DNA from 4 places in the Halomonas chromatireducens genome. Region 3 is predicted to be linked to each of the others. Evidence: predicted binding sites of a transcription regulator. Region 3 holds the regulator's gene; each other region holds the start of a gene.

Region 1 (7,194 bases), 1.3 Mb from region 3:
TCCTCGTCCTCCAGTAGAATCGGCATGATCTGGTAGCGGGCCACCAGTATCAGCGCCAGCAGCGCGAAGCACAGCACGCCGCCGAGAGCGAGGAAAAAGCGGTGGCGGAGTGACGAGAAGGGTGGGGTCATGGCACACGCCTGAGGCTCAATTGTTGTTCGAGATGTTTGTTAGCAGTTATATCGGCCGCTAACGGTCGAACTTGAATAAGGCGAGGCAGGCGAACGATGCGCGGCAGGGCCGCGCATCGAGCGGGTGGTTATTTCACGCGCTGGCCGGGTTCGGCACCTGAATCCGGCGACAGCAAGTAGATGCCGTCGTCGTTGCCCGCAGCGAGGACCATGCCCTCCGAGATGCCGAAGCGCATCTTGCGCGGGGCCAGGTTGGCGACCATGACCGTCAGTCTGCCCTCCAGTGCCTCCGGGGCGTAGGCTGCACGTATGCCGGCAAACACGGTGCGGCTCTCGCCGCCCAGGTCCAGGGTCAATTGCAGGAGCTTGTCGGCTCCCTCGACATACTCGGCCTTGGCGATACGGGCAATGCGGAGATCCACCTTGGCAAAGTCGTCGAAAGTGATCTCAGGGGCGATGGGATCATCGGTCAGCGGCCCCTTGGGGGCATTCTTGAGCTTCTGTTCTTCCACCAGATCCTCCTTCGAGGCCTCGATCATGGCATCGATACGATCACGTTCCACGCGGGTCATCAACGGCTTGAACTTGGCAATTTCGTGGCCCAGAAGCACGTCGTGACGGCTATGCCAGTCGAGCGTGTCGAGTTGCAGGAACTGCCTTGCCTCTTCAGCCATGGCCGGTACCACCGGCGCCAGGTAGACCATCAACTGGCGAAACAGGTTGAGGCCCACCGAGCAGATATCGAGTACTTCCTGCTCGCGATCCTCCTGCTTGGCCAGTACCCACGGCTCCTTCTCGGCGATGTAGGTATTGGCCTCGTCGGCCAAATCCATCACCTTGCGGATTGCCCGGCCGAATTCCCGGGCCTCGAAATCGTCGGCGATACCGTCACCGGCGGCGATGAAGCGTGCCACGAGTTCAGGCTCAGCGCAGTGAGCTGACAGCGCTCCCCCCCCCAGTTTCTTGACGAAGCCGGCGCAGCGGCTGGCGATATTGGGCGATTCTGCCACGGCGGTCAGCGGCAACATCAGCACGGTAGCGGCAAGCAAGGAACGAAAGGGCATGAAGACTCTCCAGTGGTTTAGTGAAGGGCGGAAGAAGACAGGCCGCCGGTAATATCTGATACGTGATACAGCTTACCCTAGACAAGGAGCCGGTGGGAAAGCCCAGCACGGCCCTATCACGTACCATGGGTACAGGAGACTTGGCCCACCTGCAGCTCCGCCACCGGCTGCGGCCTGCCGAAGAGATAGCCCTGGAAGGCTTCGCAACCGTTTGCCAGAAGCCACTGGTGCTGCGCCTCGGTCTCTACCCCTTCTGCGGTCACGTCAAGCCCAAGGCTAGCCGCCAGGGTGATGGTGGCCTGGACAATCGCGGCATCCACCGGGTCGTCAAGCACGCCGTTGACGAAAGCCTGGTCGATCTTCAATTCATCCAGTGGCAACCGCTTGAGATAGTTCAGCGAAGAGTAACCCGTCCCGAAGTCATCCAGGGCAAAGCGGATGCCGATCTGATTGAGCCGCAGCATGATTTCGCGTACCCGCTGGTGATCATCCATCAGCAGGCTCTCGGTCACCTCCAGCGTCAGTCGACAAGGATTGGCAGCCGTTTCTTTCAGTATTTGCTGGACTCTCACCACGAAATCCGGCTGATGGAATTGCACGGAGCTGACGTTGACGGCAATGCTCAAACTCTCCCGCTCCGGCTCCTGTGCCCAAACGACAAGCTGCCGGCAGGCGGTTTCGAGGACCCAGTACCCGATCGGTAGAATCATTCGGTTCTTTTCCGCCAAGGGAATGAACATGCCGGGCGATACCATGCCACGCTGCGGATGCTCCCAGCGAATCAACGCCTCGACCCCGGTGACGCGTGAAAGGGAGTCCACCTGCACCTGGTAGTGAAGGCGAAACTCATCCCGAGCGAGGGCCAGGTGCAGATCGGCTTCCAACTGGACACGTGCCATCACCGTGGCCTGCATGGCGGAATTGAAGAAGCGCAGGGTATTGCCTCCCGCCCCCTTGGCCTGCTGCAGCGCCATGTCGGCCTGCTGCATGGCGCTCTCCACGCTGGTCTCGCCGTCGGCGAACAGCGTGACGCCGATGCTGCCGGTAATCGGCAGGGTCAGCGCCTGCTCCTGATCCTGCTGGGCTTCCAGAATGCGGGCCAACAGCTTTTCCGCCACAAGCTCGGCAGCATGAGCCGCCTGTTCCTGATCGGGAGCCAGGTCGTGAATCAGCAGAACGAACTCATCGCCTCCCAGCCGCGCCAGGGTGTCGCTCTCTCGTACCGCACGCGAAAGGTGATCGGCAACGTGGCGCAGGAGATGATCGCCCTGAGAGAGCCCCTGAGTGTCATTGACCAGTTTGAAATTATCCAGGTCAATGAACATCAGCGCCGCATAGCGATCCGTGCGCCGGGACCCCTTGACCACCCTTTCCAGACGATCGAGCATCAGGCGCCGATTGGGCAGGCCGGTCAGCGGATCATAGAAGGTCAGGCGATAGTTGCTTTCCTGGATCGCATGGCACTCGGTGATATCGGTGGCTACACCACACGGCAAATAATCCCTGCCATCTGAATCGTTGGCCAGTTTCACCTTGTCGGCCGGCGAGTGAGCGGCCCTTCGGGAACCCACGCGGCGGCCCCACCAGGCGCCGCACGCTGCCGCCAACGCCAGACCTACAAGGGCGACGATGGCAAGCACCGCCCAACTGGAGGCAGGCACCAACGCTGCCCCCTCCACGCTGCCAGCCGCTGTCGACGACAGCCCAGCCAGCATCCCTGCGAGCGCGTACCGTCGAATGATCGACAGCAAGCCAGTCAATGACATTACGTCACCATTTTAAGTTTATAACACTATGTATAGCAGAAAAATCTGAAATGACCGACAGATAACCGACTGATGCCATGTACGAAGCGGCACCAACGTCCATTAGTCATCACCTGTTGCCTGTGACCGTGCCCACCGAGGATACTGTATGTAATGACAGCATTCGCGAGACCACCTCATGCCACACGATACGATCCTTTCCGCACACCCTGCACCACCCTCCCTTGCGCTGCCCTACCCGCTTGCCCTGGGCCGCGCCGGCCTCGCCGGTTTTCCCAGCCCGGCCCAGGACTACGAGGGCCGTACCCTCGACCTCAACGAGCGCCTGGTGAAGCGCCCTTCGGCCACGTTCTACATGAACGTCACTGGTGACAGCATGATGCGACTTGGCATCCATGAAGGTGACCTGCTCTTGGTCGATCGCTCCATTGAGCCCCGCCCTGGCCATATCCTGGTCGCCATGGTCGACGGCGAGATCACCGTGAAGCGGTACGAGCGGCTCGGTAACCAGCCATACCTCTGCTCGGGCAACACCCGCTATGCTCCGATTCCCCTGGAGGACCTCGACTGCCAGGTTTGGGGGGTAGTGCGCGCCGTCATTCACGAGTATCCGGTATGAGCTTGATCGGCCTGGTGGACTGCAACAGCTTCTACGTCAGCTGCGAGCGCGTGTTTCAGCCGCGGCTGGATGGCCAGGCCGTCGGCGTACTCTCCAACAACGACGGCTGCCTCATCGCCCGCTCCAACGAGATCAAGGCTCTCGGCATCGAGATGGGCACGCCGGCGTTCGAGATCCAGCACCTGGTGCGCCAGGGCCGCATTCACCTGCTCTCGTCAAACTACGAACTTTATGGCGACATGTCCGCGCGGGTACAGGACGTGCTCGAGGAGTACTCTGCCGGCGTCGAGCCCTACTCGATTGATGAAATGTTCGTGAGATTCGATGGCTTTGCCAACGATCAGCTCCTCGAGCACGCCCGACAGCTCCATCGCAAGGTGCGCCAGTACACCGGCATTCCCGTCTGCGTCGGCGTGGCCCCTACCCGCACCCTCGCCAAACTCGCAAACAGAGCAGCCAAGAAGATACCGGCCTATCGCGGCGTATGCGCAATACGGCCCGATAACCGAGAAACCCAGGCGCTGCTGAAGAAGACCGAACTGAGTGACGTTTGGGGCGTGGGGCGGCGGCTCGTCGGGCGCCTTTCCCTCATTGGCATAAAGAGCGCCTGGGATCTCGCCCAGGCCGACCCCAAGCGCATCCGCCGGCAGTTCAGCGTCACCCTCGAACGCACCGCCCTGGAGCTGCGCGGCATACCCTGTATCGAGCTGAACGATTTCCATGAGCCCCGCCAACGCATCATGACCAGCCGCAGCTTTGGCAAGCTGACCAACGATTTCAGCGAGATCCGCGAGGCGATTCGTCAGCACGGCCAGCGCGGCGCCGAGAAGCTACGCCGCCAGAATAGCCTCGCCCGTGCCGTCCTGGTGTTCCTCAAGACCAATCCGTTTCGCAACGACCTGCCCCAGTACTCGCCCAGCCTGGCCGTCGAACTGTACCGCCCCACCGACGACAGCCGCGAGATCCTGCACGCCGCCGGCCAAGCCCTCCAACGAATCTACCGCCAGGGTTACCGGTACCAGAAAGGCGGCGTGATGCTGCTCGACCTCATCGACGCCAATCGACAGCAGCTCTCGCTGCTCGACACGCCCCAGAGCGACGCCGACAGGAACCGCAGCCAGAAGCTGATGAGCATCATGGATGAACTGAACAGCAGAATGGGGCGCGGCACCGTGAAGCTCGGCACGCCCAGCCCCGGCGCAGCCTGGCACCTGCGCTGCGATAACCTCACCCAGCGCTATTCGACGCGCTGGGAAGAGCTTCCCGCGGCAAGAGCCACATAACAAGAAGCCCGGCCGTGAGGCCAGGCTAAATCTTCGCTTCCTTTCCACTACACACAACCACCCAGCAAAACCACCCCGAGAACGATGCACAGCAGCAGCCGAGTTTCCAACACCGGGGTGTGCATACTGAAGATCGACAGTAAGGAAACCCGCACTATGCTGCGGCGCTTCGAACTGGGTGACGTTTGGGGCGTGGGCAACCGACTCGCCGAGCGTCTTGCCGTCATCGGCATCAAGAGCGTCCGCGACCTCGCCCAGGCCGACCCGAAGCGAATCCGCTGGCAATGCGCTGGCGAAAACGGCCGCCGAAACCGGCGTTGGGATAGCGGCGATAGTAATCGTGAAAGGCGTCGACGAAGTTGCCAACATCGAGCAGCACCTCGGCTACCGCGACGCTCAGCCGGTGTCGTCGGTGAAGGTACTGCTCGGCGCAAACAGTTCGAAGTCGCGTGTCTTTGTGCCGGCCCCTTCGTGAATTGAGCCGATGACGTCGCCAGCAATGGCCCCCAGCATAAGCCGCCTCCATTTATTCGGCGCTTCCCTTCAGCATAGAAGACGCACGCGAACGGGGTGGACGGTCATGCTGGATTCAGGGCTGGCTATAGGCTGAAGGCTGTCTACTCGCTCAAGGCTGTCGCACGTAGCTCCCCGGTGCGTCTTCCAACGGCGGGAAGCGCTCGCTGCCCATCTGCGGCGGTGCCGTCTTGCCCGATGAGTGCGCCACCAACCACTCCCGCCAGGCCGGCCACCAGGAGCCTTCCTGCTCCGGCGTGGTCTCCCGCCAGTTCAGCGGATCGACATAGGGCTCGCCCTGATGCTGGGTGCGCATCTGGAAATGGCGCCTCGGATGGTCCGGCTCGCTGACGATGCCGGCATTGTGGCCACCGCTGGTGAGCAGGAAGGTCACTTCGTCGGCATCCGTCAGCAGGTGGACCTTGTAGACGGACTGCCAGGGCGCCACATGGTCGGAAGTGGTGCCAACGGCGAAAATCGGAGCACGAATGTCCTGGATGGCCACAGGGCGATGTTCCACCTGATAGCGACCGCTGGCGAGGTCATTGTTGAGAAAAAGTTGGCGCAGATACTCAGAGTGCATGCGGTAGGGCAAGCGAGTGATGTCGGTGTTCCACGCCATCAGCTCGTTCATGGGCTGGTGCTGGCCGAGCAGATAGCTGTGCACCATGCGCGACCAGACCAAGTCGTTGGAACGCAGGATCTGAAAAGCCCCGGCCATCTGGTAGCCGTCCAGATAGCCTTGGTCCCACATCATATTCTCCAGATAGGACACCTGGCTCTCGCCGATGAACAGCATCAGCTCCCCGGCCTCGGTGAAGTCCACCTGGGTCGCCAAGGTGGTGAGGGTCGCCAGCCGCTTGTCGTCGTCGCGTGCCATGGCGGCGGCGGCAATGGAGAGCAGGGTTCCCCCCAGGCAGTAGCCCACGCCGTGAACCCGTGGCTGACCGGTGATCTCGGTGACCACATCAAGCGCTGCCATGGGCCCGAGGCGCCGGTAGTCCTCCAAGCCCAGGTCGCGATCCTCCGAGCCGGGGTTGCGCCAGGAGATCATGAATACTGTGTAGCCCTGATCGACCAGGTACTCGACCACCGACTTGCCAGGCGTCAGATCGAGAATGTAGTACTTCATGATCCAGGCCGGAACGATGAGTACCGGTTCGGCATGTACCTGCTCAGTGGTGGGTATGTACTGAATCAGCTCGATCAGGTGGTTGCGATAGACCACCTTGCCCGGTGTTACGGCCAGTTCCTCACCGACGCGAAAACGCTCGGCACCCACCGGTGGCTTGCCCGACACGTTGCGCTCCCAGTCCTCGATGACGTTCTGCCACCCGTCCATCAGGTTCTTGCCACCTGACTGCAGCGTTGTCGCGATGACTTCCGGGTTCAGCCAAGGAATGTTGGAAGGCGACCAGCGATCCAGTAGCTGACGGGTCACGAAGTTGACCACATATTCGCGCTGCGGTGGCAATCCCTCGACCCCGGTGGTGGCGTTGTGCCACCACTGCTGGGTCAACAGAAAGGACTGGTAGAAGAGATTGTAAGGCCACTGCTGCCACGCCTCATCATCGAAACGCCGATCCTGGGACATGGGCTCGATACAGGGCGGGGTGGCCGGATCTTGCATCCACCGGTTGACATATTGGCCCAGGCGCAGCGACTTGCGCAGCGCTTTCTCGCTCAGCTCCACCTGCTTGCCCGGCGATAGTGCCAGGTGCGTCAGCCACTCGAAATAGACGCTGGTGAGCCCCGCAGGCGTGACGCCCGCCGTCATCCGGGCCAGGTTGGCCTTGAACGCCCGGTCCAGGGCGTGGG
Region 2 (7,194 bases), 890 kb from region 3:
CTGGTGAGCTCGGTCATGGTGAAGGTGTAGCCCGCGACCTGGGCGCTGTCCCCCACGCCCATGCGCACGTTGCGCTCGATGTTGTAGTTGGAGACCACCGCCACGCCGATGATGGTCACCGCCACGCCAAGATGGCCAAGCTGCATGCCCCAGTAGGCCAGGGACAGCTTCTTGAGTCCGGCGATGCGCGTCGATGCATGCCGGGTCTTTTCATAGATGTCCCGGAACATCGGCAGCACGATCCACATGGCGGTTACCAGGCCGATAGCGACCCAGGCGTTCCACTCCTGCCCGAAGATGAAGGGCATGGTGACGCCGATCACCAGCGCTGCGACACCGGCGAGCCAGAGCCGCTTGACCAGCGAGCGGACCTCGGTCTGCTTCCAGCGTGCGATGGGGCCGAGTCCCATGAAGATGCACATGATCACCGTGAGCGGCACGAACAGGGCGTTGAAGTACGGGGGGCCCACGCTGATCTTGCCCAGGTTGAGGGCGTCGAGCAGCAGCGGATAGACGGTACCCATCAGCACGGTGACGGTGATGATCACCAGCATGATGTTGTTGATCAGCAGCAGGGCATCACGGGAAAGCCAGTTGAAGCTGGTCTTGTGGCTGACCCGCGGCGCGCGGAGGGCGAAGATCAGCAGCGATATCCCCACGGTGATACCCAGCAACACCAGGATGAAGAAGCCGCGGGACGGATCGTTGGCGAAGGCGTGTACCGACGTCAGCACCCCCGAGCGCACCAGGAAGGTGCCCAGCAGCGACAGCGAAAAGGTGGTGATCGCCAGCAGCAGCGTCCAGCTCTTGAAGGAGCCGCGCTTCTCGGTCACCGCCAGGGAGTGCATCAGGGCGGTGCCCGTCAGCCATGGCAGCAGCGAGGCATTCTCGACGGGGTCCCAGAACCACCAGCCGCCCCAGCCGAGTTCGTAGTAGGCCCACCAGCTGCCCAGGGCAATACCGATGGTCAGGAATGCCCAGGCCAGATTGGTCCAGGGCCGCGCCCAACGGGCCCAGGCGGCATCCAGGCGACCACCCAGCAGTGCGGCGATGGCAAAGGCGAAGACCACCGAGAAACCGACGTACCCCATGTAAAGCATCGGCGGATGCAGGATCAGGCCGATGTCCTGCAGCAGCGGATTGAGGTCGGCGCCATCTTGGGGCACGTGGGGCAGCAGCCGCTCGAAGGGGTTGGAGGTGATCAGGATGAACAGCAGGAAGCCGACACAGACCGCCCCCAGCACACCGAGGACCCGGGCCACCATATCGCGCGGCAGCTCACGGGAGTAGCGGCCGGCAAAGAAGCCCCAGCCGGCCAGCATCAGGCTCCACAGCAGCACCGAACCTTCATGGTTGCCCCATACGGCGCTGAACTTGTAGTACCAGGGCAGCATGGAGTTGGAGTTGTTGGCCACGTTGGCCACGCTGAAATCGTCCAGCATGTAGCTCGCCGTGAGTGCGGCATAGGCAATCGCCACGAACAGGAACTGTCCGCTTGCCATGGGGCGGGCATAGGCCATCAGCAGCGGCCGGCGCAGCGTGGCACCGGCCAGAGGCATTGCCGTCTGGGCCACCGCCAGCAGCAGGGCGATGACCAGGGCGAAATGGCCGATTTCGGGAATCATCTGGATCGACATGGTTACTCCGGATCAGTACTGGCTCTGGCTTTGACTCTGGCTATCGCCTTCGCCTGACTCCTGTTCCTCGACGCGCTTTGCCACCTTGGCGGCCTTGGTCTGGAAGTCGGCGGGAGAATAGCCGGCCGCCTCAAGCGCGTCGGCCACCTCGGGCGGCATGTAGTTCTCGTCGTGGCGTGCGAGCACCTGGTCAGCACGGAACATGCCATCCTGCTTCAACTGACCGACGACTACCACACCCTGGCCCTCGCGAAACAGGTCGGGAAGGATACCACTGTAGGAGACACGCAGGTCCTCGACATAGTCGGTGACAGTGAACTCCACGTCCAGGCTATCCGGGTTACGCTCCACGCTGCCCTCCCTGACCATGCCGCCGGCACGGATCTGGCGCTCAAAGGGCGCGTCCCCCGCCGCGATCTCGATCGGGCTGAAGAAGAGGTTGATATTGGCTCGAAGCGCATAGAGCGTCAGCCCTATGGCGATCGCCGAGAGCGACACGAGCCCCAGTACCATGAACAGTTTCTGCTTACGCTTAGGCCTCATTGGTGCCTCCACCCCTGCTAGTTTGAATCGGTTGCGCCTCGGCGGAACGGCCCGCCAGGCGACTTTCGCGACGGACGCGACGCTGCAGTTGATTCAGCAGCTGACGGCGCTCGGCGCGAGCATGTATCACGGCTCCCAGGAGCAGTACGGCAGTAACGCCCCAGGCTGCCCAGACATAGGGGGCATGGCCACCCATGGCAAAGAGTTCCGAAAAACTGTCGAAGAACATTACGGCGCCTCCCAGGCCAGTTCGCGCACCCAGCGCTTGTTGGCTTCCCGGCGCAGTATCTCGCTACGGGTGCGCATCAGCGTCAGGGCGATGAAGAAACTGTAGAAACCCAGCACCATGATCAGCAGCGGCAGCCACATTTCCATGGGCATGGCGGCACGGCCGGTAATGGTGAAGGTCGCCGGCTGGTGCAAGGTGTACCACCAGTCGACCGAATACTTGATGATGGGGATATTGATGACCCCCACCATGGCCAGCACGGAGGCCGCCCGTGAGGCGCTGTCGCGACTGGTAAAGGCGCCGCGCAGGGCGATGACGCCCAGGTAGAGGAACAGCAGGATAAGCATCGAGGTCAGGCGCGCATCCCACATCCACCAGGTTCCCCAGGTGGGGACGCCCCAGACGGCGCCGGAAAAGAGCGCGATGAAGGTCATGGCCGCCCCCAGCGGCGCCATCATTGCGGCCGCCATGTCGCAGATCTTGATCTTCCAGACCATGAAGGCGAGCGCCGAGATGGCCATGGACACGAAGATCGACTGCGCCAGGAAGGCGGCCGGCACATGGACGTAGATGATGCGGAAGCTGTTGCCCTGCTGGTAGTCCGCCGGGGCGAAGGCCAGCCCCCAGACGCTACCCACCAGGATGAGAATCAGCGCCGCCGCCCAGAACCAGGGCTGGAGCCTGGCGCTGATGTCATAGAACCACTTGGGGGAACGCAGCTTGTTTATGAAGGCCCACATGCCTAGTCAACCTCTCAACCGTTGATACTGATGCGCAGCGATGCCGCGATTGCCAGGGGCGCAAGAATCAGGGCGAGCGCCAACAGCGCGCCGAGAATTGCCAGATGCGCCATGACACCGTCGCCGAAGATGGCGGCCTGTACGGCTCCGGCACCGAAGATCAGCACCGGAATATATAGGGGAAGGACCAGCAGCGACAGCAACACACCGCCGCGGGACAACCCCACCGTCAGCGCCGCTCCAATGGCACCAATCAGGCTGAGGCTGGCACTGCCCAGTGCCAGTGATACCGCCAGCACGCCATAGCTTCCCGCGGGCAGCGCCAGCATGATGCCCAGCACTGGCGCCATCAGCGCCAGGGGCAAGCCGGTCAGCAGCCAGTGTACGGCCACCTTGGCCAGGGCCAGCAAGGCAAGGGGCTGCGGTGTCAGCAGCAGTTGCTCGAGCGAGCCGTCGTCGTAATCGGCCCGAAAAAGGCTGTCCAGGGACAGCAGCGCCGCGAGCAGCGCAGCCACCCACAGCAGGCCCGGGGCAATGGCCGCAAGCAGCTGTGGGTCGGGGGAGATTCCGATCGGAAACAGGGTGATCACGATGGCGAAGAACACCAGCGGGTTCATCACCTCGCTGCGCCGCCGCAGCAGGAGCACCAGGTCGCGCTTGAGCGTTGCCCAGAATGCGACAGCTAACCCGCCGCCAGGTTCCCCGTGAAAGTCCACCGGGATCTCCTTGTTCAACAGCCCTTCAGTTGCCGGCATCGAGACCTCCCCCGCCAAGGCGGATACGGCGCAGCTCGGCACAGGGCGTCAGCTCGTGGTGAGTGGTCACCAGCACACAGCCGCCCCGGCGCGCATGGGCGACAAGTCGCTGCTCCAGTGCCGCAACGCCGTCGCGGTCGATGGCAGTGAAGGGCTCGTCCAGTACCCATAGCGGGCGCGGCGTGAGCACCAGCCGGGCCAGCGCCACCCGGCGCTGCTGTCCGGCGGAGAGCTGGCCAGCCGGCAGGTCCTCGAAACCGGCCAGGCCGACATCCTCCAGCGCCGCATAGCGTGCCGCCTCATCCTTTGGCTGCCCCGCCATGGCCTGGTACCAGGTGAGGTTTTCCAGCGGCGTCAGCGCCGCCTTGACCCCCGGGGCATGCCCCAGGTAGAGCAGGTTCGACAGGAAGGAGTCCCGCGACTGTCGCATGGGACGATCATCCCAGAACAGGTCGCCTTCGTAGTCGGCAAGCTGCCCGGACAGGATCTTCAACAGGGTCGTCTTGCCGCTGCCGTTGGGTCCCTCCACCCGCACGATCTCGCCGGCGCGGATGTCCAGGTCCAGGCCCCGGAACAGCCAACGATCATCACGCTCACATGCGAGATTTTGCGCTTGCAGACGCAGGCTCAACGGCACTCTCCAGGAATGGTAAATTCGTTGGAAATGCTACACGGAAAGGCCTTTTGCTACTAGTAATCCGCCTGCGTCACGGCGCCACTCTTGCCGCAGGTCAAGGCTTGCTCCTGACCGGGGAACTTGCCTGAGAGGCATCGCCTGCTATGATGCTTGATACCTGTACATTTCCACAGGGTCGATCAGAGGGGGAAACGCCACATGCCACAGGCTTCCACGCACTATCTGCACCGACGCCCCAACCTGCCCATGGCCGAGGCCTGGATCCGCGTCGAAGGCGAGGACCTCGTCGAGATACCACTGCTGGGCGACGTCTCGGCCGGCATGCCCATCGAGGCCTGCCCTACCATCGGCGCCATTCATGCGCCCTCCTGCATGGTACGCCGCAACACCTATGCTCTGCGCGTACGCGGCGACTCCATGATCGACTGCAACATCTTCGACGGCGATGTGATCATCATCGAGCGCCAGGAGAGTGCCGAGAATGGCGAAACCGCCGTGGTGCTGATCAACCAGCAGGAGGTCACCCTGAAGAAACTGTATATCGAGAAGAACGGGGTCCGCCTGCAGCCGGCCAACGAGAGCATGCCCCCCATCTACCTGAAGAACAGCGACATCCAGGTGCTGGGCATGGTCATGGGCGTGGTGCGCCAGCACGAGATCACTCACTGATGCGCTATCCGGTCCCCGACCTGCCCGCCGGTACCCACCGGGAAGCCGAGACCGAGGTCGAGAAGAGTCGTTTCATCACCTGGATTTGCCATGCACCCCGGGTGGGAAGCTTTACCGCCCTGCTTGCCGAAGCCCGCCGGGCCCACCCCAATGCCAGCCATCACTGCAGCGCCTTTATCGCCGGCCCACCGGGCGAGCAGAATGCCATTGGCTTTTCCGATGACGGCGAACCCGGCGGCACTGCGGGTCGGCCGATGTTTCAGGTGCTCGAAGGCGCCGGCCTCGGCCAGGTCGGCTGCGTGGTCATACGTTACTTCGGCGGCACCAAGCTCGGCACCGGCGGCCTGGCCCGTGCCTATGCACAGGCAGTGAGCCAGGCCCTGGTCGAGCTGCCCCTGCACCAGGTCACCGAACGCAGCCCGCTTCGACTCAAGGTCGGCTTCGCCGGCGAAGCCGAGGCCCGCACCTGGCTCGAGAGCCTGGCGGTTCCCGTAACCGCCGCAGAGTACGCCGCCGATGGCGTCATACTCACCGTCGGCTGGCCCCGGGACACCGCTGTCGACCTCGGGCCGCTCGAAGCCCGGCTGCGCGGCAATCTCTCCCTGATCGAAACCTAGGTCAACCCAGCCCCTAATCAGCCCCCGTCATCGCCCCTTTCAGAGCCACTTCATACGAACGCTGGACATGGTCGTCCATCAGCTCTCTCGCGGCCTTGATGTCGCGCTCCAGGGCCAGCGTGACCAGCTCACCGTGCTGGGCATCGAGTACCCGTCGCACCTGGGGCTCTTCCGGCGCCATGCGACGATAGCGGTCGAACTGGTCGTGGAGTTGCTCGATGAAGCGCAGCAACCAGACCGAGCCGCACGGGGCCACCAGGGTACGGTGGAAGCGGTTGTGCAATCGCTCCCATTCGTCGACCGCCTCCGGCACCATGTCGGCCCGCTTGAGCCTGTGCGCTGCCGCCAGCAGCTCCGACTCCCACTCCGCGTCACCGAAGCGGATCGCCCGCTCCAGGGCCATGCCCTCCAGTTCGCGACGCATCTCTGCTATGTCATCCAGCTCCCTGCGATCCAGCCGAGGCACCCGAAAGCCACGCTGGCTCTCCTGCTCCAGCAAGCCATAGGCGGCGAGCCGGTTAAGCGCTTCGCGTAGCGGGCTGAGCCCTACGCCGTAGTGCTCCTTGAGGGCGCTGATGGACACTTTCTCGCCCGCCGCGAAGCGTCCGTTGACGAGGTCCTGACGCAGGGTGTCGTAGATGCGCCCGGAGGTCGTCGTACGCCCCTTTTCCCTGGATATAACCATGCATCCTCCTTCAGATTGCCACAGCCCGAAGGTTGACCTTCTTTCCTGGAGTAATCTACCCTGGAAAGAATAATCGATTTTATAACGGTAAAGTGACGAATGAAAAATAAATCAACAGTTCGCTTCATAACCGACAATTATAGGGTCTTTTCATGACGCCCCAGCCCCCCGAAGCCCCGCTGAGCGCCCTGCTCTGGGCCTTTACCCGTATCGGTCTGCTCGGCTTCGGTGGCGGCCCTGCGATGATCCCCCTCGTACAGCAGGAAGTGGTCAAGCGGCATGGTTGGCTGAACGACGAGGAATTTGCCGATGTCCTGGCCATCGGCAACACCTTGCCTGGACCCATTGCGACCAAGATGCCTGGCTACATCGGCTATCGGGTAGCCGGGGTGGCCGGCTGTGTCATCGCCGTGACCGCCGTCATCCTGCCCATGGTCGTGGCCATGATCGCGCTGCTGACCCTCTTCAGCAACTATCGCCACGTGACCTGGATCCACGGCATGGGCCAGGCCGTCGTCCCCGTGGTCATGGTCATGATGGGGCAACTGACCATGGACTTCTGGAACAAATCGCGCCTGGCCTTGGGCTGGGCAATGAGCCTGGCCACGGCGGTGGTCGCCGGCGCGCTGATCTACCTGCTCGGCATCCACCCCGGCTGGGTGATCGGCGGCATCCTGGCGGC
Region 3 (7,194 bases):
TCTCCATGACATCGCGCATGGTGGCAAGGGACTGGTGGAAATCGGGATCGAGTTTGGGCATTGGGAGCTCATGTCGCTGAAGGGTAATCGGTAATCGGGACGGGACGTGATCGTTCAGTCCTGGGCCATGGCTTCGAGGCGGGCGTGAACACGACGCCAGCGCCCCAGCGCTTCCAGGGCTTCAGGCTCCGGACGAGCCCGGCCATAGCGTAGCCGGGTCGCTGGTCGAATGGTGCGCCCCTGGCAGGCGTCAAGCACCTCCAGGGCGGCAGCGCGGTCGTTGCACACCAGCACCATGTCGCAGCCGGCGTCCAGCGCTGCCTGGGCACGCTCATAGGGGCCACCGGCATATCCGGCCCCGGCCATGCCGAGGTCATCGGAGAAGATCGTGCCCTTGAAGCCGAGCGATTCACGCAGCAGCCCCAGCCAGCTGTTGGAGAAGCCGGCGGGACGGGCATCGAAGGCGCTGTAGATGACATGGGCAGGCATGACGCCGTCGAGCCGACAGGCCAGGTCGGCGAAGGGCACCAGGTCATGGCCGCGGATGACATCGATGGGCCTGTCGTCGACGGGCAGTTCCAGATGCGAATCGGCAGCGACGCCTCCGTGGCCGGGGAAGTGCTTGCCGACGGCCGCCATGCCGGCTTCATGCAGGCCGGCGACGAAGGCTTCGGCCATGGCGGAAACCGCGAGCGGATCGCTGGAAAAGCTGCGGTCCCCGATCACACTGGAGATGCCACCGTCGACATCGAGTACCGGTGCAAAACTGAGGTCGAGTCCACAGGCGGCCATCTCCATGCCCAGGAGCCAACCGGTATCGAGGCACAGTCTCAGGGTGACTTCCGGTGCTGCAACATAGTCGCGGCCAATCCGTCCCATGGAGGGAATCCGGGTAACGCCTTGACGCAGACGTTGCACCCGCCCCCCTTCCTGGTCGACGGTCAACAGCAACTCAGGGCGCAACTGTCGTATGGTGTTACAGAGGGAGCGAACCTGGCGGGCATCCTCGATATTGCGAGAAAAAAGAATCACCCCGCCCACCTCGGGACGCAGCAGTAGCCTGCGCTCGTCGTCGCTCAGCTGCGTGCCTTCCAGATCCAGCATCACCGGGCCGAGGGTCTGCGTCATGATCGGATTCCTTGGGCTAGAAGGAGGCTGATTCTAGACCAAAGTTGGTCGAGGTGACAGCCATGCGCAAGGGCTTGATGCTCAGCCTTCAGTCATGCAGCCACACGGGCGTCCCGGGAGGGGCCAGGGAAAAGAGATGAAGCAGCGACGAAGCGCTCAGGCGGATGCATCCATGGGAGCGCGGCACGCCCATTGGCTGGTCGGGTGGCGTGCCGTGAAAGTAGATATAGCGCCGCTGGCTGTCGACCTCGCCCCCGCGGTTGAACCCCCGCTCCAGCCCGCAGAGCCAGATGATGCGGGTGAGAATCCAGTCGCGATGGGGGTGTGCTTCGGCCAGTGCCGGGGAAAATCGCTCCCCGGTGGGCCGACGACCTCTGAAGACCGTGCCCGTGGGCAGCCCATCACCGATGGCAGCTCGTACATAGTGCCACCCCAGCGGAGTGCAGCCGCTGCCCTCCTGCTGACCGGTTCCAGCCAGGGCAGTAGAGACGGCCCACTCTGCCTGAGGCCTTGATCCCTGCCAGTGGACCAGACACTGATTCGCGACATCGACTTCCAGCCAGGTGCCCGTTGCCGGTGGCAGCTCGGTCAGGCGCGGTGTCCGCATATCAGCTCGCCTCGGCCTTCGGCATGGGGGGTGGCGGAAGCGGTGCGTTCATGGCAGCCACCACCACCGGCCGCAAGCGGCGGATGAGGTCGCGCACGGAAACATGTTCCTGATAATCCTTTTCAGCGATATCACGCAGCGCATCCAGCCCTGAGAGGGTGAAGATCACGGTGCCAAGCACGAAGTGCAGGCGCCAGAAACGCTCGGAATCGGGCAGGTCGGGTGTTGCCAGCCGGACCAGGTCGGTGAAACGCGAGAACACGCTGCCGTATTCGTCCTGAATGTAGCGTCGCAGATGCCCCTGGGCCTGGCTATAGGCAAGCCCCAGCAGCTTCATGAACACCTTGAGGCTGTGGCGTTCGCCAGGCACCTCAAGGACGGTACGCGCCATGGTTTCCAGCAGGACTTCCAGTGGAATGACGCCACCGGCATGCTGCGCTTCCAGCTCATCCAGGGCATGGTGGAAGCGCACGGTGAAAGGGTCCAGATAGCGGGCGAACACCGCCTGAATCAGCGATTTCTTCGAGCCGAAATGGTAGTTCACAGCGGCCAGGTTGACTCGCGCCTTGCTGGTGATGGTCCTCAAGGAAGTTTCTGCAAAGCCACGTTCTGCGAACAGGACTTCGGCAGTATCGAGGATGCGTGTGACGGTGTCGGTTTGAGCCATTATCTTGATCCCGCTGGAAACGCGTGTTTAAAACATTACAAAAGTCTACGTGATTTCAGCGTTTCGCTCAAATTAATTGACAAGCATCTGTTTGAAACGTGCCATACCACTCGCTAGCCACAGGCCTTTTTACTGGATAGACTTCCATGCTGTATACTTGAACAATACTCAAGGCACCGCTACCCGGAGGTCGCATGTCACGCCCCCTCACCTCACGCCAGCAGAACGTCTACGACTTCATTGTCAAGACAATGAACGAGTTCGGCTACCCGCCGACCCGTGCCGAAATCGCCCGCGCCCTGGGCTTCCGTTCCCCCAACGCGGCCGAGGAGCACCTGCGGGCCCTGGAGCGCAAGGGCGTCATCCGGGTCATCCGTGGTACGTCCCGGGGTATTCGCCTGCCGGCGCAGGACGCCGAGCCGGTCGGGGGCGAACCTGCCGTGGAGGGCTTGCCGATCATTGGCGAGGTAGCAGCCGGCAGCCCTATCCTTGCCGCGGAGCACATCGATCGCTACTGCCCCCTGCCCCCTGAATTCTTCACTCCCCGTGCCGACTATCTGCTGAAGGTCCGCGGCCTCTCCATGAAGGATGCCGGCATCCTCGAGGGCGACCTGCTGGCTGTGCATCGCACGGATCGCGTTCGCGACGGTCAGATCGTCGTTGCCAGGCTCGAGGATGAAGTCACCGTCAAGCGCTTTCATCGCAATGGCCACCAGGTCATCCTCGAGGCCGAAAATGCCGATTTCGCACCTATCGAGGTGGATCTGCGCCACCAGCCCCTGGAAATAGAGGGCGTAGGCGTTGGCGTGATTCGCGGCGGCAGCGGCCAGGCGCTCTGATGAATTCGCTCACCCTCGGCTAGCTGTCGAACGGTTGCCCATGGATTCCGTTCGCAAGATTCTGCATGCCGACTGCGATTGCTTCTATGCCGCGGTGGAAATGCGCGACAACCCGGCGCTGCGCGAGATTCCGCTGGCCATCGGCGGCAGCGCCGAAGGTCGCGGCGTCATTGCCACATGCAACTACCCGGCTCGCCGCTATGGCATCCACTCCGCCATGCCCACGGCGCGAGCCTTGCGGCTGTGCCCGCAGCTAACCCTCCTCCACGGCGACTTCGACCGCTACCGCGAAGCATCGCGCCAGATTCAGGCTATTTTCCATGAGCTGACGCCGCTGGTTGAGCCTCTGTCCCTGGACGAGGCCTTTCTCGACGTCACCGCGGTAACGCGCTTTTCGGGCAGCGCCACCTGGATGGCACGCTGGCTGAAGGAGGAGTGTCAGCGACGTGTGGGCATTACCGTCTCGGTGGGTGCCGCACCGTCGAAGTTCCTGGCAAAGATCGCCAGCGACTGGGAGAAACCCGACGGCCTGACGGTGATTACCCCGGACCGGGTCGCTACCTTCATCAAGACTCTTCCGGTGACCAAGCTGAATGGCGTGGGTCCGGCTACCGCCAGGCGGCTGAAATCACTGGATATCGATACCTGTGACGATCTACAACGCCTGCCCCAGGATCGATTGATCCACGAGTTCGGCAAGTTTGGTCATCGCTTGTTCGAGCTGGCGCGCGGTATCGACACCCGCCCGGTAAGGGTGGAGCGTGAACGCAAGTCGGTCAGCGTGGAGACCACTTTCGCAACAGACCTTCCCGGCTTGCCCGACTGTCACAGGGAGCTGGCAGCGCTGTGCGACAGGTTGGAATCCCGGCTGGCAAGGCATGGCCACCCGCCGCTGGCGGGGCTGTTCGTCAAGGTGCGCTTCGACGATTTCAGTCTGACGACCATTGAGGGGCGCGGCAGCACGCTCTGCAACCAAACCTTCAACGCCTTGCTGGCACAGGCCTGGGCGCGCAAGAAGCGGCCGGTACGCCTGCTCGGTGTCGGGGCAAGGCTGGTACCGGAGGATGCCAGGCGACAGCTGACGCTTCCTCTGTAGCACCCACCCCATGGCACCTGCCCTACAAGATATGCCCCCGGTCTACAGCACTCTCACCAGAGGGCCGTCAGGTAGCGAAACCCTGCCCTACTTGGTGTCGATATAGCGATGATCATTGAAAGTGGCCACCCAGCCGGGATGGTAGACCATCAGGATGCTGAGCAGCATGCCGGTCAGGAACGCCTCGGAGGGCATCAGCAGGGGTAGAAAGAGCGCGTATTCCTGCGCCAGGTAGATCGCTTCCGGATCGGTCGCGCCCAGCATGACCAGCCCCAGGCCGGTGAGCCCTGTGCCGAGCGTGGCCAGCGCTGCGCCGAAGAAGCCGCAGAGAAAGAGAAAGACCATCAGGTTGTCCGGCAGGCGGCGATCCACCAGGCGCCACACCAGCACGGTGATACCAACGGGTATCACACCGGTAATCAGGACGTTGACACCCAATAGCGGCCAGGCCGCCTTGCCGAGCAGAACCAGGGCCAGGTTGGCGAGCAGGTTGGTAATCAGCGCCAGGGGCGCCTTGAAGATCAGCGTCAGCAGCGCCGTGAACATCAGGTGCAGGGTCAGCCAGTCCACGGCCTGGGCGCGCAGCTGCCACAGCAGCACTACGGCGACGGTTGCCGCCAGCCAGCGGTGCTGTAGCGCCCTGTCCGCGATCAGGGTTTCCCAGGGCCGCTGTGCCAGGGCAAGACCGACGACACCCAGGGACAACACGCCGCAGGCGATCAGCAGCCAGGGAGCCAGCATGGGCTCGGAAAACGACATGTCCGCCTCCAGCGTTAAAGCTCAGGCAAAAACGACCGTCTTGTTGCCGTGGATGAGCACTCGATCCTCCAGGTGCCAGCGCAGCCCCCGTGCCAGAACGGCTTTCTCCACATCGCGGCCGAATCGAACCAGATCCCCGGGAGTATGACAGTGACTGACCCGATGGATATCCTGTTCGATGATGGGGCCCGCATCCAGTTCCTCAGTCACATAGTGGCAGGTGGCACCGATCAGCTTGACCCCCCTGTCGTGGGCCTGGTGATAAGGGCGCGCACCGACAAAGGATGGCAGGAAGCTGTGATGGATATTGATAACCCGCCCGGCGTATCGCCGGCAAAGGCCGGGTGGCAGGATCTGCATGTAGCGCGCCAACACTACTGTGTCGGCATCCAGTGCCTCCACCTGGGCCTCTATTTCGGCAAACGCAGCAGCCTTGTCGGCGGCATCCACAGGCACATGGAAATAGGGCAGCCCATGCCACTCGACCATGCCCCGCATGTCCGGATGGTTAGAGATCACACCGACAATATCACCCTCCATTTCCCCCGCGGTCCAGCGATAGAGCAGATCCACCAGGCAGTGTGATTCCCGGGAGACCATGACCACCACACGCTGGCGTCGCCGCGTATCGCGCAGTGCCCACTCCATCTCGAACTCGCGCGCCACCGGCTCAAAGGCTTTGCGCAATTCGTCACCGGTCATGTCAATGGAATCGGAGAGGATTTCATAGCGCATGAAGAAGCGGCCCGACGCCAAGTCGGAGTGCTGACTCGCCTCGGTAATGGACCCACCATGGCCGGAAATGAAGCCGGAGACACGAGCTACGATGCCGCGGCGATCAGGGCAGGAAACAACCAGACGGTAGTAATGGGACATGGGCAACCATCGACTTGCTGAGCGTGGATCGGAGAGCGCGCATTGTAGCGAACTCGCGGACGCGAGACACGTCGAAATGGTAGCCGGCGCCTTGGGAGCCGCATTGTGGAAGCCCGCGGCGATCCCGTATAGTGAAGACTCCATTGCCTGACCATGATGTGCCGATGATTGCATCCAGCGCCACCATTCGCCCACGCCGTAGAAAACCGCTTCATTTCTTGCCGCTGGGCGGTTGTGGTGAGATAGGCATGAACCTGGGGCTCTATGGTCACGACGGCGAATGGATCGCCGTCGATTGCGGCATGATGATCCGCCAGGACCTCCCCGACAGCCCGCTTCAGGTTCCCAGCCTGGATACCGCCGTGGCCCTGGGCATTGCGCCCTCCGCCCTGATCATTACTCACGGCCATGAAGATCATATCGGTGCCGCCGCCTGGCTCTGGCCGAAATGGCAGTGCCCGGTGCATGCCACCCCACTGGCGGCTGGCCTGCTCCGCGCGAAGTTCACCGAACGCGGGCTTGCCACCGATGCGATTCAGGTGATCGACCCGGGCGAGGCGCTGGAAACGGGCCCCTTCACCCTGCGCTACCTCCCGCTGACACATTCCATACCGGAAAGCTGCGCCCTGTTGATCGCCGTGGGTGGCTATCGGGTACTTCATACCGGCGACTGGAAACTCGACCCCGAACCCTTGATCGGCCCGCCGGTGAAGGGGTCTCTGTTCCGGGCCCTGGCACCGGTGGACCTCGTCGTGGGAGATTCCACCAATGCCACCCTTCCCGGCCACTCACGCAGCGAAGGCGAAGTGGCGCGCGCGCTGGAGCATCGACTGAGCCAATGCACTGGACGGGTGGTGGTTTCCTGCTTTGCCAGCAACCTGGCCAGGGTGCTGGCGATTGCGCTGGCCGCCGAGCGCTGCGGACGACGGGTGAGCCTGATGGGACGGGCCATGGAACGCATGGTGGGGGTGGCTCGCGGGCTTGGCTATCTGGACGACATGCCGCCGCTGGTTCCGGCAAGCGACCTGGGGTATCTGCCACCGGATGAGGTGTTGGTCATCGCCACCGGCAGCCAGGGCGAGCCTCGCGCCGCACTGAGCCGCCTGGCCAACGGCAGGCACCACAGCCTCGAGTTGAGTCCGGGCGATACCGTCATCTTTTCGGCAAAGGCGATTCCGGGTAACGAACCACAGATCGAGCGCCTCAAGCATGGATTGAGACG
Region 4 (7,194 bases), 1.4 Mb from region 3:
GCATCAGCCTGGAGCTAGAGCGTCTGCTATCGGCCCCCTTCATCGTTGGTGAGCAGTACGGTACCCGTGCCATGAGCTGGCTGGAGTGGGATGCCGAGCGCGACGCCATCCGTCTTGGGGAGCGCCGTTTCGGTCCCGGCGGCATGTTTGCCGGGGAGAACGAGGAGAGTGTCGCGCTTGCCCGCCAGGTACCGTCATGACAGCCGTATCCGCGCGGCGTACACTCTAATGAACGACGCGTTAGCACAGGGATGAGAATGCACCCCGCAATTCACAAGGATCGCCTCTGGTCGCATCTTGTCTGGCCGCTGCTATGGCCTCTGCTGCTGGCACAGCTGTTGTTGGTGCTGCTCTGCCTGGCCGTCGGGCTGTTTCTCTGGCTGGCCACACCCGACCCCACCTCCTGGGCGGCTTCCGGTTGGCTGCTGCTGACGCTTCTGGTCGGCACCACCTTGACCACCGCAGCCTTTCTGCTGCAGCTACGGCACCGGCTGCGGGAGTGCGAAGCGCAAATGGAGGAGGGGTTGGGGCGTGTTGAGCGGCTGCTGCTCGAAGCCGACCAGATATTGCCGTGCTGGCTCGCCCCTCCGGTCCTGACTGTCTCCGACCTGGACTCCCCCAATGCGCGCCTTGAGAAACTCCAAACCAATGTGGCTCAGTTGCACGCTCGCCTGCGTCAGGCGCCCGACCTGGGAGGGTTGCTCATGTCGGTATCGCGTCCGGCACTGCTTCTTTACCAGGGTCGTATCGTCGCTGCCAACATAGCCATCGAGCGCTTGATGGGGGTGCGAGCCGAGGGCTTGGAGAGCCCGGAAACGCGGCTGCGCAGCATGCCGGTACGCGACGGGGAGCCCATTGAAATGCAGGTGCTCGATGCGGAGGAGCGCTGGCGTCAGTTGGAGGTGGAGCGTTTCGAAGCCGGGGACTATCAACTGCTGCTGTTTGACGATCTGCGCGACAGGCTGCCCCAGCTCGGGGGGCTGGTTGCTGCGCGTGAGCGTGCCCGGGAGGACTCCCGGCTCAAGTCACGCTATCTGACCCTGTTGCAGCGTGAGCTGGAGCCGTTGCTCACCGAACTGACCGAGCAGATGCAGAAACCCGATTGCCTTGCGCCGGGACACCTCACCGAACTGCGCGAGCGCATGGCCGAAGTCACCCTCCTGGTGAAGAGTCTCGCCGGTGACGGTATCGCGCATGAATCCCCCGACGGCTCGCTGGTGTCCACACCGGCTCTACCGCTGCGCGTCCTCGTCGTCGATGACGGGCCGGTCAATCGCATGCTCGCCAGCCAGGTGCTGGAAGGACAGGGCTTCGAGGTCGACTGCGTGTCCAGTGGGCAGGAAGCGCTGGATCGCCGTCCTTTGCAGGCCTACGATCTGGTGTTGATGGATATCTACATGCCCGACATGGATGGCCTGGAGGCAGCGCGCCGCTGGCGTGAGCTGGAGGCGGGCGACCCCGAAGGGAGTCGCAGCGTCCTGGTTGCCCTCACCGCCAATGCCAGTGAGGAGGATCGTCGCCGCTTCCGCGAGGCGGGGATGGACGACTACCTGGCCAAGCCCTATGGGCCCCGGGCACTCATTAACCTGTTGCGCCACTGGCGGCCGGATGCCTTCGATGTGCCCGTTTCCTCTTGACCCTGCGTGTCCGCTTTCGGCCACCCTCCCTGCCTTTTTCTGCCACTCCCCTTGTCTGCTACTGCCACCCCGGCCGGGTGAGGTGGGTGGCCCCGAGATTTCTGCCTTGAGGATGCCATGAACTATCCCGATATCGACCCGGTCGCCATTGCGCTGGGGCCCTTTCAAATTCACTGGTATGGCCTGATGTATGTCATCGGCTTCGTCGGTGCCTGGTGGCTGGGTCGTCTGCGGGCCGAGCGGGTGGGTCTGACCCGCGACGACGTGGGCGACCTGCTCTTCTATGCCGCCATCGGGGTGGTGGTCGGTGGCCGCCTGGGCTACGCGCTCTTCTACGGCATCGGCCAGTGGCTGGCAGACCCGCTCTGGGTGTTTCGGATCTGGGACGGCGGCATGAGCTTTCACGGCGGCCTGATCGGGGTGCTGCTGGCGGCACTCTGGTTCGCTCGGAAGAAGCGGATGGCCTTCTTCACCCTCACCGACTTCTTTGCCCCCATGGTACCCATCGGCCTTGGCGCAGGCCGGATCGGCAACTTCATCAACCGAGAGCTGCCGGGGCGGGTCACCGAGCTACCCTGGGGCATGCCGTTTCCCGGCATGGGGCCAGAACCGCGCCACCCCACGGCGCTCTACGAGGCCTTTCTCGAGGGCCTGGTCCTCTTCGTGGTGCTCTGGTGGGTGTCCGCCCGACCTCGCCGGCGCGGGCTCGTCTCCGGGTTATTCCTGCTGCTCTATGGCGTGTTCCGCTTCCTGGTCGAGTTCTTCCGCCTGCCGGATGCCCATATCGGCTATCTCGCCTTCGACTGGTTCACCATGGGGATGCTGCTGACGCTGCCAATGATCGCCTTCGGCATCGTGCTGATTCTGTGGTCGCGCCGCCAGCCGGTGGACGAGGTGTCACGAAGTGATACTCGGCCTGAATAGGACGGGAGCCGGAGAGAAAGGTAGACTCACGGCCTAGCAACTATTCCATGCAAAAACCCCATGCAAAAAAACATGCAGAGTTCGCCAACGATGCCTGACGACACTATCCAGCCTGCGCTCGAGCAGGCGCCACATGAGCAGTCCCCGCTCGAGCAACCCTATCTGGACCTGATGCGACTTGTGCTCGAGCAGGGCGTGGAGCGTGACGACCGCACCGGCGTGGGCACCCGCTCGGTGTTCGGCCACCAGATGCGCTTCGACCTGTCGCGGGGCTTTCCCCTGGTGACTACCAAGAAGTTGCACCTGCGCTCGATCATTCATGAGCTGCTGTGGTTCCTGCGCGGCGACACCAACATCGCCTATCTGCGGGATAACGGGGTGCGGTGAGCCGCGAGGTGGTCGAGGCCATGGTCGCTGGTGCCTGCCGCGAGAGCGGCGCGAGGCTTGGCGTGGCGATCAGCGGCGTGGCCGGCCCGGGAGGTGGTTCGCCGGACAAGCCGGTGGGCACCGTGTGGCTGGCCTGGGGCAATGCCGAGGGGCAGCAGGCCGAGCAGTTGCACTACCCCGGGGACCGCCGGGCGGTACGCGAGCGCGCGGTGCGCGATGCCATCGTCGGCCTGATCCGTCATATCGAGGCCAATCACGCCAAGGACACGTAGGCGCCACGCTTGGCGTGGGGCGATTTTTTCGCCATACTACTGTCCAACCATACAGTGTCCGGGCGACCCCTTATCGGTTTCGTCCGCCATTCCGATTGTTTGGCAAGCGAACGGCACCTTGCGCCGTAAGCCCAGCAACCGAATTTCTTCCGACGAGTTCTACGAGGAGCGCCACATGGCACAGGAAGACAACCGTTCGAAGGCATTGAATGCCGCCCTTTCCCAGATCGAGCGCCAGTTCGGCAAGGGCACCGTGATGCGGCTGGGCGATACGCCCCGGGTGATCATGCCCTCGGTGTCGACTGGCTCCCTGGGCCTGGATATCGCCCTGGGCATCGGTGGTCTGCCGCTGGGGCGGGTCGTCGAGATCTTCGGGCCGGAGTCCTCGGGCAAGACCACCCTGACCCTCTCGGTGATCGCCCAGGCCCAGAAGCAGGGCAAGACCTGCGCCTTCATCGATGCCGAGCACGCGCTCGACCCCAGCTATGCCGAGAAGCTCGGCGTCAACCTCGACGACCTGCTGGTCTCGCAGCCCGATACCGGTGAGCAGGCGCTGGAGATATGCGACATGCTGGTGCGCTCCGGCGGCGTCGACGTGATCGTCATCGATTCCGTGGCCGCCCTGACCCCGCGGGCCGAGATCGAGGGCGAGATGGGCGACTCCCACGTCGGCCTGCAGGCGCGCCTGATGTCCCAGGCGCTGCGCAAGATCACCGGCAACATCAAGAACGCCAACTGCATGGTGATCTTCATCAACCAGATCCGCATGAAGATCGGCGTGATGTTCGGCTCGCCGGAAACCACCACCGGCGGCAACGCACTCAAGTTCTACGCCAGCGTGCGCCTGGACATTCGCCGTACCGGCTCGGTCAAGTCGGGCGACGAGGTGACCGGCAACGAGACCCGGGTCAAGGTGGTCAAGAACAAGGTGGCGCCGCCGTTCCGCCAGGCCGAGTTCCAGATCCTCTACGGCAAGGGCATCTACCATGCCGGCGAGGTGGTCGACCTGGGCGTGCAGTGCAACCTGGTCGACAAGGCCGGCGCCTGGTACAGCTACAAGGGCAACAAGATCGGCCAGGGCAAGGCCAATGCCGCCCAGTTCCTCGAGGACAACCCGGCGGTGATGGAGGAAATCGAAAGCCAGATCCGTGGCCAGCTGCTGGCGACGGTAGAGCCCCGGGAGAAGGAGGCCACCGCCGAGCTGGCCGATGACGCCGACGAAGGCAGCCTGCTCTAAGCCATGCTGGGCCAGCCGGCGAGCGATCGCGAGACCTCCCCCAGGGAGGATGCCATTCGCCTGCTGGCTCGGCGCGAGTATTCTCGCGCCGAGCTGGCGGAGCGGCTGGTCGCGAAGGGCCACGACTCGGCCGCCATTGGGGACTGCCTGGACGCCCTGGCCGAGCAGGGACTGCAGTCGGATAGCCGTTTTGCCGAGAGCTTTCTGCGCTCGCGGGTGGCCCGGGGCCAGGGCCCGCTGAAGATTCGTGGCGAGCTTTCCCGGCGCGGTATCGACCGCGCCACCCTGGAGGCCGCTTTTGCCGAGGCGGAGACCGACTGGTTTGCGCTGGCCTGTGATTCTCTGGCCCGGCGCTTCGACGGTCCCGGCGACTCGCCCCGCGAGCGCGCGCGGCGGGAGCGCTTCCTGGCCAGCCGAGGGTTCGATTTCGAGCATCTGCGTCACGCCCTTTCCCATGCCTGGAACTGCCATTGAAACGGCCGCTTCGGCTCGCACTCTTCAGTCGCTTGACAACTACGCTATAATACCCCCCTTTGCGAACGCCCCGGGTGGCGCTTCGGCGCGCCACGGCGCCCCTGCAGCGGCCTTTTTTCGACGGCCGCACCCGCTTTCCCGCCCGTCGGGTCATCATGCTCATCGCCACGGATATTCCATGAAAAGCGCAGACATCAGACAGGCCTTTCTGAGTTACTTCGAGGAGCACGGACATACCGTCGTGCCGTCGAGCTCCCTGGTGCCGGGCACAGACCCGACCCTGCTGTTCACCAATGCCGGCATGGTGCCATTCAAGGATGTCTTCCTGGGGCGCGACCCGCGTCCCTATGTGCGGGCCGCATCTTCCCAGCGCTGCGTGCGCGCCGGCGGCAAGCACAACGATCTCGACAACGTCGGCTACACCGCGCGCCACCACACCTTCTTCGAGATGCTGGGCAACTTCAGCTTCGGCGACTACTTCAAGCGCGATGCGATCCGCTTCGCCTGGACCTTCTTGACCGAGACGCTGGGGCTGCCCAAGGAGAAGCTCTGGGTCACGGTGCATGTCAGCGATGATGAAGCCGAGCAGATCTGGAAGGAGGAGATGGGCATCGACCCGGCGCGCTTTTCCAAGCTCGACGAGGACAACTTCTGGCAGATGGGCGATACGGGGCCCTGCGGTCCCAGCTCGGAGATCTTCTATGATCACGGCCCAGAGGTGTGGGGCGGACCTCCCGGTAGCCCGGAGGAGGACGGCGATCGCTACATCGAGATCTGGAACCTGGTGTTCATGCAGTTCGACCGCGATGCGGCGGGCAACCTGAACCCGCTGCCCAAGCCCTCCATCGATACTGGCATGGGCCTGGAGCGCATCGCTGGCGGTGATCGATTCCGGCCTGCAGCGACTGCTGCGCCGCGGTGACCAGATGACCCCCGAGGATCGACAGCGGCGCTATACCCGGCTACGTGACGCCGTGGCGCACATGACCCGCCTGGTGGAAAGCGCGCTGACCGCCGCACGGCTGGATGGCGGCCAGGTAGAGGCCGAGGCGGCTCCCTGCGACCTGGCAGCCATCACCCAGCAGGTATGCCAGCTCCAGGAGGAGGCAGCTGACTCCCGACGCATCAGACTGGAGTCCATGGCCTCGCCGCCGCTGGTCGTACTCTGCGACAGGGCACTGATCGAACAGATCCTTGCCAACCTAGTATCCAACGCCTTGAAGTATTCCGCACCGGACGCCCCCATCACGGTTCGGCTCGACCGCCACGGCGAACACGCCACCTGCACTGTGCAAGACAGGGGGATCGGCATACCGGAGGCGGACATGCCTCAGCTCTTCGAGCGCTTCTTTCGTGCACGCAATGTCGCGGCGATGCCAGGCATCGGCCTGGGCTTGAATATCGCCAGGCATCTGGCCCGCTTCCAGAATGGCGACATCACCGTGGACTCCCGGGAGGGAGACGGCACCACCTTCACGCTCACGCTACCACTCGCCGCTGGAGGGGCCGCGCCATGATCGACCCGACGCCACAAGCAACTGCCATGCCGGCGCTGATTCTCTGCGCCGAGGATCATGCCGAACTGCGGGGGGATATCTGCGAGGAACTGAAAGAGGCCGGCTACGCCGTCATCGAGGCCGCCGACGGACGGGAAGCCATCGACCAGATCAACGCCGTGGCCCCGGACCTGATACTCTGCGACATCAATATGCCGCACTGCAACGGCTACGAGGTCTTGCGGGACATTCGCAATACCCGCCCCGACCTGGCCGACACCCCGTTCATCTTTCTCACCGCCCTCTCCGACCCGCGGGACGTGGTGGATGGCAAGCGCACCGGCGCGGACGACTATCTGGTCAAGCCCGTGGACTTCGACCTCATGCTGGCCACCATCGATGCCCGGCTGCGCCAGGTGAGGCGCATGCGCAGCAAGGCTGTCGGGGAAATCACCGAACTGCGCCAGGCCATGGCCGACCTGCGCCAGGAGGCGAGCAGCCAGGCCTTTGTTGCCGCCACACGAGCCCTCGACCTGGTAGCACCTGGCATGGTCCTGCTGGGGCGAGACGGACAGATACTCTTTGCCAACCGGGCGGCTCATCGGTTGTCGCAGGATACCGAGCAGTTGGAGCTGGGCCAGAGCCTGTCCGCCGCCGGCAGCGGCCAGGACCTGCGCAAGACCATTCGCGCCGCGCTCAAGAGCAGCCAGGAGGGGGAGGAAAAGGTGACATGTCTGCGGCTCAACCGCCCGGGTGAACGTCGCGAC

Evidence for each region. Region 3 encodes LexA, which represses DNA repair genes until DNA is damaged. Its sites were predicted from a motif close to TACTGTNTANNTANACAGTA; they were not measured.
Region 1: LOKO_RS04005 (LexA family protein) is a predicted target of LexA. The motif match lies at 3,104-3,123, and genes of this name have one in related genera.
Region 2: LOKO_RS14120 (LexA family protein) is a predicted target of LexA. The motif match lies at 4,697-4,716, and genes of this name have one in related genera.
Region 4: recA (recombinase RecA) is a predicted target of LexA. The motif match lies at 3,258-3,277, and genes of this name have one in related genera.

The regions. Positions count from the first base shown of each region.
Region 1 covers NZ_CP014226.1:845,987-853,180, forward strand. Annotated here, with positions in the region: gene LOKO_RS03990 (diguanylate cyclase) at 1-131, opposite strand, end outside; partial or broken gene metG (methionine--tRNA ligase subunit beta) at 260-1,141, opposite strand; gene LOKO_RS04000 (putative bifunctional diguanylate cyclase/phosphodiesterase) at 1,312-2,961, opposite strand; gene LOKO_RS04005 (LexA family protein) at 3,140-3,580, shown strand; gene LOKO_RS04010 (Y-family DNA polymerase) at 3,577-4,863, shown strand; gene LOKO_RS20375 (hypothetical protein) at 5,204-5,338, shown strand; gene LOKO_RS04015 (PHA/PHB synthase family protein) at 5,489-7,194, opposite strand, start outside.
Region 2 covers NZ_CP014226.1:3,059,507-3,066,700, forward strand. Annotated here, with positions in the region: gene LOKO_RS14090 (heme lyase CcmF/NrfE family subunit) at 1-1,637, opposite strand, end outside; gene ccmE (cytochrome c maturation protein CcmE) at 1,650-2,180, opposite strand; gene ccmD (heme exporter protein CcmD) at 2,170-2,409, opposite strand; gene LOKO_RS14105 (heme ABC transporter permease) at 2,409-3,149, opposite strand; gene ccmB (heme exporter protein CcmB) at 3,164-3,904, opposite strand; gene ccmA (cytochrome c biogenesis heme-transporting ATPase CcmA) at 3,891-4,535, opposite strand; gene LOKO_RS14120 (LexA family protein) at 4,740-5,210, shown strand; gene LOKO_RS14125 (IMPACT family protein) at 5,210-5,827, shown strand; gene LOKO_RS14130 (GntR family transcriptional regulator) at 5,841-6,512, opposite strand; gene LOKO_RS14135 (chromate transporter) at 6,665-7,194, shown strand, end outside.
Region 3 covers NZ_CP014226.1:2,166,756-2,173,949, forward strand. Annotated here, with positions in the region: gene LOKO_RS09995 (hypoxanthine-guanine phosphoribosyltransferase) at 1-61, opposite strand, end outside; gene nagZ (beta-N-acetylhexosaminidase) at 115-1,128, opposite strand; gene LOKO_RS10005 (L,D-transpeptidase) at 1,217-1,735, opposite strand; gene LOKO_RS10010 (TetR/AcrR family transcriptional regulator) at 1,737-2,402, opposite strand; gene lexA (transcriptional repressor LexA) at 2,597-3,241, shown strand; gene dinB (DNA polymerase IV) at 3,282-4,337, shown strand; gene LOKO_RS10025 (energy-coupling factor ABC transporter permease) at 4,425-5,096, opposite strand; gene purU (formyltetrahydrofolate deformylase) at 5,118-5,972, opposite strand; gene LOKO_RS10035 (ribonuclease J) at 6,221-7,194, shown strand, end outside.
Region 4 covers NZ_CP014226.1:717,733-724,926, reverse strand. Annotated here, with positions in the region: gene LOKO_RS03430 (NRDE family protein) at 1-200, shown strand, start outside; gene LOKO_RS03425 (response regulator) at 258-1,637, shown strand; gene lgt (prolipoprotein diacylglyceryl transferase) at 1,755-2,561, shown strand; partial or broken gene thyA (thymidylate synthase) at 2,652-2,945, shown strand; partial or broken gene LOKO_RS03410 (CinA family protein) at 2,939-3,220, shown strand; gene recA (recombinase RecA) at 3,396-4,457, shown strand; gene LOKO_RS03400 (regulatory protein RecX) at 4,461-4,931, shown strand; partial or broken gene LOKO_RS03395 (alanine--tRNA ligase-related protein) at 5,110-5,808, shown strand; gene LOKO_RS03390 (sensor histidine kinase) at 5,813-6,448, shown strand; gene LOKO_RS03385 (response regulator) at 6,445-7,194, shown strand, end outside.